One region of the Paenibacillus sp. cl130 genome, then DNA from elsewhere that is predicted to be linked to it. Evidence: riboswitches for the same ligand, from Rfam matches in the RefSeq annotation. Region 1 holds a riboswitch; each other region holds the start of a gene.
The links. Region 1 has a riboswitch for cyclic di-AMP ahead of BM358_RS11930 (3D domain-containing protein). Riboswitches for the same ligand answer to the same signal wherever they lie in the genome.
Positions count from the first base shown of each region.

Region 2: linked by a shared signal. The riboswitch ahead of BM358_RS24355 (3D domain-containing protein) and the one ahead of BM358_RS11930 (3D domain-containing protein) in region 1 are both predicted to bind cyclic di-AMP.
Region 3: linked by a shared signal. The riboswitch ahead of BM358_RS04645 (hypothetical protein) and the one ahead of BM358_RS11930 (3D domain-containing protein) in region 1 are both predicted to bind cyclic di-AMP.
Region 4: linked by a shared signal. The riboswitch ahead of BM358_RS17915 (TrkH family potassium uptake protein) and the one ahead of BM358_RS11930 (3D domain-containing protein) in region 1 are both predicted to bind cyclic di-AMP.

Region 1 is NZ_FOYG01000003.1:629,542-632,675, forward strand. Features, by position in the region: gene BM358_RS11925 (polysaccharide deacetylase family protein) at 1-348, shown strand, start outside; gene BM358_RS11930 (3D domain-containing protein) at 547-1,215, opposite strand; cyclic di-AMP (ydaO/yuaA leader) riboswitch at 1,222-1,390, opposite strand; gene BM358_RS11935 (amino acid ABC transporter ATP-binding protein) at 1,625-2,347, opposite strand; gene BM358_RS11940 (ABC transporter substrate-binding protein/permease) at 2,334-3,134, opposite strand, start outside.
Region 2 is NZ_FOYG01000012.1:12,121-15,254, forward strand. Features, by position in the region: gene BM358_RS24345 (HD domain-containing protein) at 1-352, shown strand, start outside; gene BM358_RS24350 (TatD family hydrolase) at 395-1,165, shown strand; cyclic di-AMP (ydaO/yuaA leader) riboswitch at 1,367-1,649, shown strand; gene BM358_RS24355 (3D domain-containing protein) at 1,921-3,069, shown strand.
Region 3 is NZ_FOYG01000001.1:983,415-986,548, forward strand. Features, by position in the region: gene kdpA (potassium-transporting ATPase subunit KdpA) at 1-472, opposite strand, end outside; gene BM358_RS27125 (potassium-transporting ATPase subunit F) at 624-701, opposite strand; gene BM358_RS04645 (hypothetical protein) at 885-1,280, opposite strand; cyclic di-AMP (ydaO/yuaA leader) riboswitch at 1,396-1,568, opposite strand; gene BM358_RS04650 (glutathione peroxidase) at 2,035-2,520, shown strand; tRNA gene BM358_RS04655 (tRNA-Leu) at 2,666-2,748, opposite strand; gene BM358_RS04660 (urease accessory protein UreF) at 3,012-3,134, shown strand, end outside.
Region 4 is NZ_FOYG01000006.1:256,482-259,615, reverse strand. Features, by position in the region: gene BM358_RS17925 (CPBP family intramembrane glutamic endopeptidase) at 1-1,110, opposite strand, end outside; cyclic di-AMP (ydaO/yuaA leader) riboswitch at 1,372-1,524, shown strand; gene BM358_RS17915 (TrkH family potassium uptake protein) at 1,934-3,134, shown strand, end outside.

The DNA.
Region 1 (3,134 bases):
GAACGTATTTTACAAGCCAGCGCAGGTTTTCGCCCCAAGTTGATTCGTCCACCCTACGGTGAAATCACGGAGCCTCAAATCCAGTGGGCACGTCGTCATGGCTACATGATTGTCAATTGGAATGTAGACTCTCTCGACTGGAAGGGACTAAGTAAAACACAAATTCAGCGCAATGTGATCCCAGCTACTGGGCCTGGCTCTATTATTTTAATGCACGCAGGTGGAGGTCAAAGTTCCAACTTGCAAGGCACTGTTCAAGCTCTGCCGGGTCTAATTCACTCTCTAAAAGCTAAGGGCTACAAATTTGTCACAGTCCCCCGGCTACTCCACACATCGGAACAGAAATAACCATATGTTTAGGATTGAGCTACAAGCTAAAGCAACGTAAAAAGGCTGTCTTACCAGCAGAATTTTTCTGCTCGTCAAGACAGCCTTTTTTATGGATAGGACCTGATAAGAGTCTGACCTAGTTATATGCGGTAGGATACAGGCATTAAGTTTACATAATATATATTATGTTTAATTAAACCGTATATAGGTATAATGCTATTTATCAATAACGTACAACTTCACATTTTGAAATCCAAAGTCGTTCACAAATGATTTGTTGCCAGGAATAAAGATATCAATCCGTTTTCCTGTAATGGCGCTGCCCTGATCGCGAGCGACAGCTACAAAAGAATGATCCGGCAAACCTGGGTGGGAATAGCCTGTAACCAGCACTTTCGTGCCCATCGGAATGACGTTCGGGTCTACCGCAATTGTACCTAGTTTAAGCGGATTACCGTAGTAGTCCACTGCTCCCCATTTACCATTCTCATCGGCTGCGGCAGAATACGCAGAAGCCTTAACGTCAACTATTTTGCTATAGTTGAATGTTTTGCCCCACGCTTCAATCGTTGGCCCCTCATTCGCTGGTGCTTTCTCCGTAAGAAGCTGCGGCTTCGAATCCGAAGCTGCCTTCACACTTTTTTCACCAGGTACCTTAATTTGCAGACCTGCATATATATTGTTGGAGGCAATGTTTGGGTTTGCCTGCGTTAGCTCTTCTACCGATACTCCATAACGTTGAGCAAGCAAAAAGAAGGTATCGCCCTCTTTGGCAGTGTGAAGCGAAGCAGCATCGGCTATTCCAGCTGTCTGTGCCAGCCCTGCAATAGCTGCGGCAAGTACCGCAAATTTCATCGTTTTACCAATATGTTTTAGATGTTTCAAAGATATGTACCTCCTCTGTTATGCCTGCGAAGTTAGCTGTCGGATTCGGACTCAGGAGAAGCCCTATGCTTATGCAATTCACCCCTAGGCATATTCCATATCGTCTTATGACGTTTCGGAAAGACTGCCGTTGTTACGTCCCCCGCACTTCCCATAGTTTGGGCCCAGCATTCAGCGTTTGTCATAATCGCATGCTGTCCCGGTAAGTTTTGGCTTACTGCATAATATCACAATTTTGTAACCTTATCTGCATGAAAATGTTGGGAACCTTGAACATCATACTATACTCGTTACAATTTTGTCACCAAGAAATCGATATTTGTTACGAAAATATGGTGAAATGGTGACAAAAAAAGAAAAAGCCCTCCGTCAAACGGAGGGCTTTTTTATAGCTCATATCAGCACTTTCTTACAATACTTTGGCAAGAAAATCACGGGTGCGATCATGGCTTGGAGTACCAAATACCTGCTCTGGTGTACCTTGTTCCACAATTTGACCGTTATCCATAAAGATGATTCGATCGCCTACCTCGCGGGCAAAGCCCATTTCATGCGTCACGATTACCATGGTCATGCCGCCTTCGGCGAGCTTCTTCATTACATCCAGAACCTCTCCAACCATTTCAGGGTCCAATGCAGAAGTCGGCTCATCGAACAGCATTACGTGCGGCTGCATGGCCAAAGCACGCGCAATCGCAATACGTTGCTTCTGACCACCGGATAGCTGGTTCGGATAGGTATTCTTCTTATCCTCAAGCCCTACGGTACGCAGGAGTTCTAGCGCAATTTTTTCCGCTTCCTTCCCTGACTGTCTTCTAACCTGCGTTGGTGCAAGCGTCAGGTTCTGCAACACTGTTTTATGCGGGAACAGATTAAAATGCTGGAACACCATCCCCATCTTCTCCCGGGTTACATTAATATTATGACCACGAGCTGTAATCGGCTCGCCCTCAAACAAAATCTCCCCGTCCGTAGGCTGTTCTAGCAGATTCATACAACGCAAAAACGTACTCTTCCCCGAACCGCTGGGACCGATGATGACGACGACTTCACCTTTGGCGATATCTATATCAATGCCTTTTAAAATCTCATTCTTGCCGAACGATTTACGCAGTTGTTTAACGGTGATCACTGGCTCTCAACTTCCTTTCCCATAAACCCAGCAGCTTAGACAAGCTGAATGTCATTACAAAATAAATAGCGGCTGCGATTACGAACGGACTTAATCCTTCGTAGGTAATGTTCTTAATGACCTGGGCCTGATACATAATATCCACCATCCCAATGGTCGAAATAATGGATGATTCTTTAATGATCGTAATAAACTCATTACCGATAGCAGGCAAAATAGATTTAAACGCTTGCGGCAAAATGACATGACGCATAGCTTTGCCTCGTCCCATACCCAATGAACGGGCAGCCTCCATCTGTCCACGGTCTACTGCCTGGATACCTGCACGGAAAATTTCAGCCAGATATGCCGAGCTATTCAGAGACAATGTGATTATACCAGACTGGAGTGGAGTAAAATTGACACCCAGCGTCAAAGCAACCCCGTAGTGAATAATCATGAGTTGCACCAGCATAGGTGTGCCACGCAGTATCTCTACATAAGTGGTACCTAACCACTCAATGATGCGTACTCCACTCATACGTAGCAAGGATATGATCAGACCAATGATGAATCCGAACAGTACTCCGAGCGCAGACAGCAACAAGGTGTAGCCGATACCCGTAGCGTATAAACTGCGGTATTTCCAAAAAATATCTACAATGTTATTAGAAGAAACCTGACGATCCGCAGAAAGTGCACTCGCTTCCGTGGAAAACTTCTCAATCGACCCGTCTGCTTTCAGGCGAGCCAACGTTTTATTTACAGAAGCAAGCAATTCTGCATTCCCTTTACGGATACCTACAGC
Region 2 (3,134 bases), on a different contig from region 1:
GGACCGTAGATTGTATAAATATGTAGAGATTGAAAATATGGATACAGATACCATTGACAGTATTAGAGAAGCTTTGAAAGAGGCTGGTTTGCACCCTGAATATGATTTTGAAATTGATTTTCCGACAGATCTTCCTTATGATGTGTTTCGGCAGGGTGGCTCGACGGACAACCAGATTTTACTGCTTGGACGTCAGGGCGAGGTGAGTGAAATATCCGAAGTTTCGGAAATTGTGCGCTCAATAAGTGGTATTCACCGAGGAAAATATCATATGTATTTTCCCCAGAATAAATTGAACGCGGTAAAAGACAGGCTTCCTGCCGAAATAAGGAATTATTTTGTCAAAGAATAGACAACTATATAGAAATGTAAGTAAAAAAAGGAGATGTAAACCTTGGATTTATTCGACACTCATACTCACTTGGATGCGCCACAATTTGACGAAGATCGTGAAGAAGTTATAGCACGTGCTGTCGAATCAGGAGTAACACGGATGATCAATATCGGATTTAATCGTGAGACCATTCCATCCACTATGAAATTGGCCGAGACGTATGATTTTATTTATGCGGCAGTTGGATGGCATCCGCAGGATGCTATTACAATGCAGGAGGGCGATCTAGAATGGATTGCATCGTTATGCAGTCATAAAAAGGTTGTAGCCATCGGAGAGATCGGTCTGGATTATTATTGGGATACATCACCGAAGGATGTGCAGCATCGGGTGTTTCGAAATCAAATTGGTCTGGCTCGTGAGCTCAAAATGCCCATTGTTATCCATAACCGGGATGCACATGAAGATATTGTTAAGATTTTGCGCGAGGAAAAAGCGAGTGAGATTGGCGGAGTCATGCACTCCTTTTCGGGTAGCTGGGAAACTGCCAAAATGGTGCTGGATATGGGATTTCACCTTTCCTTCGGTGGTCCAATAACGTTCAAAAATGCCAAGCAGCCAAAAGAGGTGCTCGCACAGGTGCCGCTGGACCGTCTGCTCATTGAAACTGATGCTCCCTATCTGACGCCTCATCCGTTTCGTGGGAAGCGAAATGAGTCTGCACATGTGAGACTGGTAGCAGAGGCTGCAGCCCAAATCAAAGGGATTACAGTGGAGGAATTAGTGTCAATAACGACCCAAAATGCCCTGGAACGATTTGACATTCAATGAAAAAGTGAAGAAATCGATCAAAATAAAGAGATAGACGAAGCTAATCATGAATTTGTTGCAGGAAACTCGAGAATATTACAATATTTTAACCGAATATTTTAAAAAATGTACTTGAAACCTGCTTTACAACATGCATAGAAACAGGATATCATCTTTTCAGTGAATTGTTGTTTGAATGTAAACATCAACAAGTCATTTCATGAACCAGTCTCGCTGAGTCCCTTTTACAGGGAACGGGGGAACCGATATGGCTTACAGTACGTCCGGCATATGTGCAAGAAGGGAACGTCTCTTCCGCCAGCCGGCTCGACCGAAATTCTTTCCCCGGATGGGATTGAATAGGTGGAGGAGCCGTATTTCGATTTCTTTCTGGGTCTTCGGGGTGAATGTGAAGGCGACCGCCATGAGCGGTTGACCCAAGCTAGGGCGACTCTCTACGTCCGAACCCGACAGCTAACCCCGTAAGCGTAACAAGAGAGAAGCCATCTCGTGCATGAGTTTTCCCGCATATTCACACATGCCGGAAGCCACGAAAGAGCTCTCTAGTCTCTTTCTCTGGCTTTTTTTGTTGTGAATAAAAGAAAATCTGTCATCATACTGTGGTTAAACAGGGGAGGACAGCATGCCGCGAAGACGGGTACATGGTGCAGGACAGTCGCAGTTTGGGCTTGTCTTGTAGAAAATCTGTTATAGTCACGTCAAATCTCAACTATGTCTTACTCCAGACGGCGGGCTATGTAAGGAGGACGGAGGAAATGGGCATTTTCCAAAAAAAGGATACCCATGAGTCACGCTCATCCAGCATGTCTTACGTATTGCGTTGGAAGCAAGAGAATGTGCGCCAGGCTGCTTTGGTTGCTATTTTTCTAATCGCGCTAACGATTATGATTTTAATTCTGATGTACACGCAATCTAAAAAACAAGTCTTTTTTGTCATCGATGGCAAGGCGTCTGCGGTAGAAACCCGGGAATCCAAGCTTCAAGATTTGCTGAGCGAGCATTCCATTTCACTTCAGCCGCATGATACAGTTTCCATGCCGCTAAATGGAGCAATACAGGATGGCGATCGCGTAGTCATTAAACGTGCCAATCAAGTCAAAGTATCTTCAGGCAATGAGACGAAAAAGCTGTACACAACAGAAAATACAGTAGAAGGTGCCATTCGTACCTCGGGCTATAAATTATCATCAACGGATAAAGTTTATCCTGCGTTGGATGCCTCTGTTTCGTCTAACATGGACATAAAAATCGTCCGTGTGAAGAAACAGCAGGTCGAACAGAAAAAACAGGTGCCTTATCAGGTCATCAAAACGGCCGATCCGAGTCTTTATAAAGGCGATAATCGGGTCATTCAAAGCGGCAAATCGGGTGTGGTCGTCCAGCACGTTCAAAAGGTATATCATGATGGAAAGTTGGTATCCAAACAGCTGGTTAACAAGGAAGTTGCACAGAACCGTGTGGATAAAGTCATTGCAGTAGGAACGAAGAAAAAACCGGTCGTTCTGGCTGCTTCCGTCGGTCCCAATGATGCCGTTAAGGCAACAACGGTTAGTTCGGGCAGTGCTGTCCGTAAAGCAGGCGTCAATTTTAAATATAGCAAAGTTTTACAAAATGTCTCCATGACGGCGTATTCCTCACAGGAGCCAGGTATCGGTACACGTACTGCATCCGGCGCACGTGTCACGGAAGGACGCACCATCGCGGTCGATCCGAGTGTAATTCCAATCGGCTGGTGGGTGTATATCGAAGGGGTGGGCTTCCGCCGTGCGGAGGATACCGGTGGCGCGATTAAAGGCCACAAAATCGATGTGTATTATGAGAGTTTGAGCCGAGCCAACCAATTTGGTCGTAAGCACGGTAAAACCGTTTATGTTATCGGACCGGTAAAGCCTGAAATCAACTAAAACAGGTTGTGTATGTTGAGGGCAATGCGATAGTATTAACAACATAGTTATGCCATGCTAAGAAG
Region 3 (3,134 bases), on a different contig from region 1:
GCGTCAATCCTCTCATAAAAGCCGCAGCAACCGCAAAACCGGAAGCAGCCGAAGTGAACATCATCATCGTGACGAACGCCATCTGTGTCAGATACGTAAGCCCGCTTTCTCCGCTATAATGTTGGAGATTCGTATTCGTCATAAAGCTGATTACCGTATTAAAAGCTAGTGATGCTTCCATATTACTGTTTCCCGCCGGATTACCGGGAAGCATTCCCTGTAAACGCAACAGCAAGTAGCTGATCGCCACAAGCACGACATTCGTTGCAATGAAACTCATAACATACGTAGTCCAACGCATGCTTTCTAGCTTCTTCAATCCTACTATCTTATAAATCAGCTTTTCTGTTCCGCCAAAAATCCGATCCGTCCGATTGGGTTCATTCGAGAATACATGATACATATAGGTGCCCACTGGCTTTACCAAGAGCAGCAATATGACGATCACAATTCCAATTTGAAGCAGCTCCATCCTTTATTCCTCCTTCAAAATGCTCCTGCGTTTGGAACAACAGACCTGCTTCCAGAGCACCAATTGTGTGCACACGTTTGCGAAAACCCGCTACCTATGATGCTTAATATTCAGATCTGTTGTTCCCGCCCGCTCTATCCCCTATAGCTGACTAGAACTTTTCAGGGTTCAGGAGTGCGTAGATTAAATACATAAACACAATAGCCGTAAGCCCAAGTATAACGATCATCCTCTTCGTCCTCCTTTAGAGGTCTGCGCATCACACCAGCGTACAAACAGCAGTATCACTCCATAACTCACAGCCATGACGAGCAGCATGTATATATCCATCATGTTTATACCCTCCGTATCGGTCCTCAGATCGCCATTCTTATTTGATCATAAAATCATAAAACAACTATGTTATAAGTGCTTATCCGTTCAGCAGAAAACCCACCTCTCCGTTCAATGTGTAGATCACATGATCCGCTCCCAATCCCCGATAAATTCCTTGTGGATTACAGCCGTGCGTAATAACATAGATCGATTCCGATGTTAGCGGCCGACATATTTGCAGGAAACGGCACGTCAGATTCAAGCTGTTCTCGAACAAATACACACTACCAATTTCTTTTTTTGGAAAATTCCATTTTCCCGCTTGCATGGTATTGATGCGGACAATGTGCTCCACACCCATTTTTTTGAGCTGTCGTTCCTCCTGGGCGCTATTCGTGAGAACTGCAAACGCCAATTTTTTGAAAATAAGCAATTTCACAAAACTTCTGCCCGCTTCATTCGGTGCAGTGACAATAATTAACCGACCTTCCATCAGTAGCTCCTCTCCCGGTATAAAAAGACAACAAAAAGAAGCCGAAGGAAAAAGGCTTTCCTCCGGCTTCTTACATATCCATGATAAAATAAACCATGGCTGCACACGGCGGTTTGTTGCCTCTCCCTGTACGCTTACGAGGTTAGCTGTCGGATTCGGACGTGAGAGTCGCCCTATTTCTGGCACTTGACCTGAAAATTCACCCCATGAGACACACGGCTTCCGAAGCCGTACAATCTCGATTGGTTCCCCCGCTTTTGCAACTGCAAAATTCAGCGCTATAGACATTTCGTTGTTGCTTCATTCAAGTTAATTTGAAATTACGTCTTGAATCATACACCCGCGCATGGAAGACTGTAAAGCTCAACTGCGGGGTTATAAATCGGCCTTTAGAGCCTAGGATATTAATAATAGCGCTTACAATGCAACTATGCTTCTCACAGCTCCTTCAATCTCTGTTTTTCATCCCTTTTCGAAAATGACAAGCATGTCAATATTGGCGTAGGGTAGAGCGTTTTTGGCCTTTTTTTGTAAAAAGAGAAGAAAATACGCTATATGTACCAGCTAAACACCGATTGAACCCGCTTTTATAAGAAGAAACACCTTAATTCGCTCCATTTGCGGTGCGATTTACTGTTTTGAACAAAATACGATTTTACAGCGGCTAAAGGCTTGATATAGCTTTTCCAAACTTGCAACCTTGCTTTTAATTGCTTACAATTTAATTGCTGAATATTGAATAAGGAGAGATACTATGACCGTTTATGAATATGATGCACACACCCTGCAAGGGAAACAAATTCCGTTATCCACATATGAAGGGAACGTTCTGCTTATCGTGAACACTGCCAGCAAATGTGGGTTAACCCCCCAATACAAAGCGCTACAAGAGCTATATGACCAGTACCATGAACAGGGGCTCGAAATTTTGGGATTTCCCAGCAACCAATTTGCCAAACAAGAGCCAGGTTCCAGCGAGGAAATTTCCGAGTTTTGCCAGATCAATTATGGTGTTACCTTTCCGATGTTCGCCAAGACAGATGTCAATGGCGATCAAGCGCACCCCTTATTTCGTTACCTGACCCAAACTGCTCCGGGGGTATTAGGGTCCAAAGCGATCAAATGGAATTTTACTAAATTCTTAATTACACGAGAAGGTAACGTATTTAAGCGCTATGCACCGCAAACCACTCCAGATAAGCTGGCGGGAGATATAGAGAAGCTTTTGCAGCAAAACTGACATCCTTCTTTATCACAGTTAATAAACGACCGGTTGTCTACCGTTGTTCTGTGGCAAAAGGATATAACGAAAAATGCTTAACAAAAAAAGCATCCCTTCACGTAAACCGTGTCAGGATGCTTTTTTAACTGAGTCTTGCATATAATGCGGTCGAGAGGACTCGAACCTCCACGGGCGTACGCCCACTACCCCCTCAAGATAGCGTGTCTGCCATTCCACCACGACCGCAAATCATAATGTAATGAGGCAACAGATTTATTATACTCTCTCATCAACTATTTGTAAACAAAAATATAATAATTATTTTATATGTTATTTTAACTAACATATATGAGCGATAAGAATATTTAATTTGACACAAAAGCTATTTAAATGTAAATATATATTACATATATTTCGAATATTTTTCGTTATCCCCAAGTAAAAAGTAAAATAACATAACATAAGGATTCACTTCGAGGAGGCGAACCACCTTGCATAAAGGCAACCGCTTGCTGAACTATGCATTATTGTTGGACCCTTCCCTACCTGTTGGTGGCTTCACCCGTTTCAACGGACTGGAGAAACTATCCCGTAACGGACATTTGAACAGTCTACAAGACCTGGAACATTAC
Region 4 (3,134 bases), on a different contig from region 1:
CCCGTAGCCCGGCTCTTTCGCACGCGGCCATGCATTCAGTCCAACCTGACGCATAAGTCCGTCACCGCCGACCAAGGAGAAGTAGAGCGCTACTGCCATGAAGAAGGTAACACCAATCTGGAACACCATAAGAAATATAAGCATGCCCTTACCGCCTGCTTCTGCTTGCAATAAAGGCAGCATGTTCATTGTCCCAGCTATACTTGCAATAAAGTATATAACGGACAGAACAATGCCGCGTACAAATGAAGTATGTCGTCGGGTGAGTGACGCATACACAATGGCAAGAACACCCAGCACAAAGCTAAATAGGGCATAACCCGCATAGGTCATCCAATTCGCCCAAAATGTTTGCTTTTCGATATAATCGGTATAGGACGACGGGGCCGAAAAGCTTTGAGAGAAGGAGCGAACATCACCGTCTTCGAAAGTAAAAGCCAATGTAAGTACCGAGGCGCCGATTTTTTTATCGTCTACGGTATACTTTAATCCACCTTCTTTTTCAGTGGTGGCGAGCTTCAAGTCCGACGGCTTAAAACCAAAGCGCTTAACCCATACTGCGGCCGCCTGCTCCTTGGCTTCAAGCGTCATGCCGTCCTCAGCTACACGTATAAGCCTGTTACGTGCTTCTTCATCCGTAGAAATATCAGCCTGTGTGTAATTGGTACTGGAGGTGATCCGTTTAAAGCTAACGACCTTCCCAGTGGATAAATCCACATGAATTTGCAGTTTGCTTTTCGCTGAGGATTCAGGCAGATCAACCCGAAAGGTTTCGTAAGGGTAATTTTTCTTCCATGTACGGTCGTACTGTTGAAGCAGTTTTTCTCTAGATAAATAACCGTACAAATCTGTTTCGGCCTGATAGGTCACGACAGGCTCCCCTGGCTGTGATTCAGTATAGCCCAACTCGGAGCGGGCAAAGTCCAATGCGTGTATGACCGCTTCTTGTTTGCTGATGACCTTTGCGTTCATTACTGATTCTGGACTCGGATTGCTAAGCGAGGGAATAAGCAATTGAAAGATAAAAAAGCAAATCAGGCCAATCCCGCCCAGCAAGCCTAATTTTTTGAAGTTGGCCGTGAGCACGACCGGTTTCCCGATAGGATTCATGAGTTTCCTCCTTAATCTGTAAATAAGAACATCCATTAAAGATATCATACTGCACAGGTTCCCGCCAACAGACCAGCGATATTCATGAAAATAGAGTGAAAGCACTTTAAAGTTCCAATAAAATAAGATAAGCTGCGATTAAACGATGCCCATTCGCAAAATAAAGCCAATTTCACGTTTTTTCGGCGAAATCGGTTTTGTGATCTGGATATAGAAGGATTATAATCTTGAGGCAATGCCTATAAAATACATAGGTAATGATATACAGTTGAGCCGAATTTCTATGAGAAAACGGGGGAACCATGTTACTGGGGTGAATTTTACAGCCGATCCTGCTGGATTGGATGTGTAAATAGGGCATACTGTGCTGCCCGAATCCGTCAGCTAACCTCGTAGGCTATGAGCAGGAACCAAGTCAGGCACTCGGTTTTCCGGTGTCTATTTTTGTGTGTATAAAAGTGTTTGGATTGGTTAGACCGCTGCGGGTGCAGATTATTCTTCCGATTGCTGTTATCCCCGGATTTTTTGATTGTATAACCCCTTTAATGGTTAAAATCCGGAGATAAAGGCAAACGCTTCGCTTCTTCAGAACAATTCTGCTTCCTTCGCTGCTGCCCGCCAATAGCACAGGGGGCAGAGTAGTGCTTGACATGCATTCTTCCTGTATTCAGGGAATGCTAATTATAGTTACTAAAGGTTTGGAAAAATCAAAAAAATTAGGGGCAACGACGATCGGAAGATCAAATGGAACGCGTAGCGGGCTTACACCGTATTAAATCACTGTTTTTATAGTTTTAAGGATTAGGAGAGAAGTGATGAATAGATGAATCCCAATGCAAGCTGGCTCCGGCTTTCTCCACCGCAGATATTCGTTGCGGGCTTTGCCATTATCATTCTAATAGGTAGTTTATTGTTAATGCTGCCGATCTCCAATACAACAGGAAAGCCACTTGCGTTTATAGACGCTTTGTTTACTGCCGCTTCCGCGACCTGTGTTACAGGGCTTGTCGTAAAGGATACGGGGACCTTTTTTACAACCTTTGGTCAAGTTGTTATCGCTGCGCTCATTCAGATCGGCGGCCTGGGCTTTATGACTATGGCTACCTTGATCGCGCTGGTGTTCAAACGTCGGATTTCCTTACGGGAGCGCCTCATTTTACAGGAAGCGATGAATCAGACCTCTGTCGAAGGAATTGTCGGATTGATTCGTAAGGTGCTGCTGTACTCGCTGGTCATTGAGGGCGTATGTGCTGCAATATTTGCGATTCGCTGGTCGTTTGATATGCCTGTAGGCAGGGCGATTTATTTTGGGATTTGGCATGCCATCTCCATGTTTAACAATGCTGGTTTTGACTTATTCGGGCACTTTCGCAGCCTGACAGGTTATGTATATGATCCGATTGTTAATTTTACAGCTATGTTCCTGATTATTTCAGGCGGCATTGGTTTTGTAGTGATGTCGGATCTGGCAGAATATCGCAAGCGCAAGAGACTGTCCTTGCATACTAAGGTGGTACTCAGCATGACGGGCGCTATGATTGTAGTCGGCACGCTCGTGATTTTTGTATTTGAGTTTACGAATCCAAAGACTCTTGGCTCGCTTGATTGGGGGGGGAAACTGCTGGGATCTTTATTCCAGTCCGTAACCCCTCGTACCGCAGGTGCCAATACACTGGACATTGCAGGCTTGCGGCAGGCTACGCAGTTTTTTATCATCATACTCATGTTTATCGGGGCTTCTCCTGGCTCTACTGGAGGCGGGATTAAGACCACAACATTCGCGCTGCTCATTGGAGCCGTGATTTCGATGCTACGGGGGCGTGAAGATATTGTACTGTTCAAGTACCGACTTGCGCAGGGACGAATTTACAAGGCTTTGACCATTACACTGCTGGGGTTGCTGTTCGTGATCGGGGTGACCATGATTTTGTCGGCAACCGAAGATCATCATTTTCTGATGATCTTGTTTGAGACGGTGTCTGCGTTTGGTACGGTGGGGCTGTCGATGGGGCTTACACCTGATT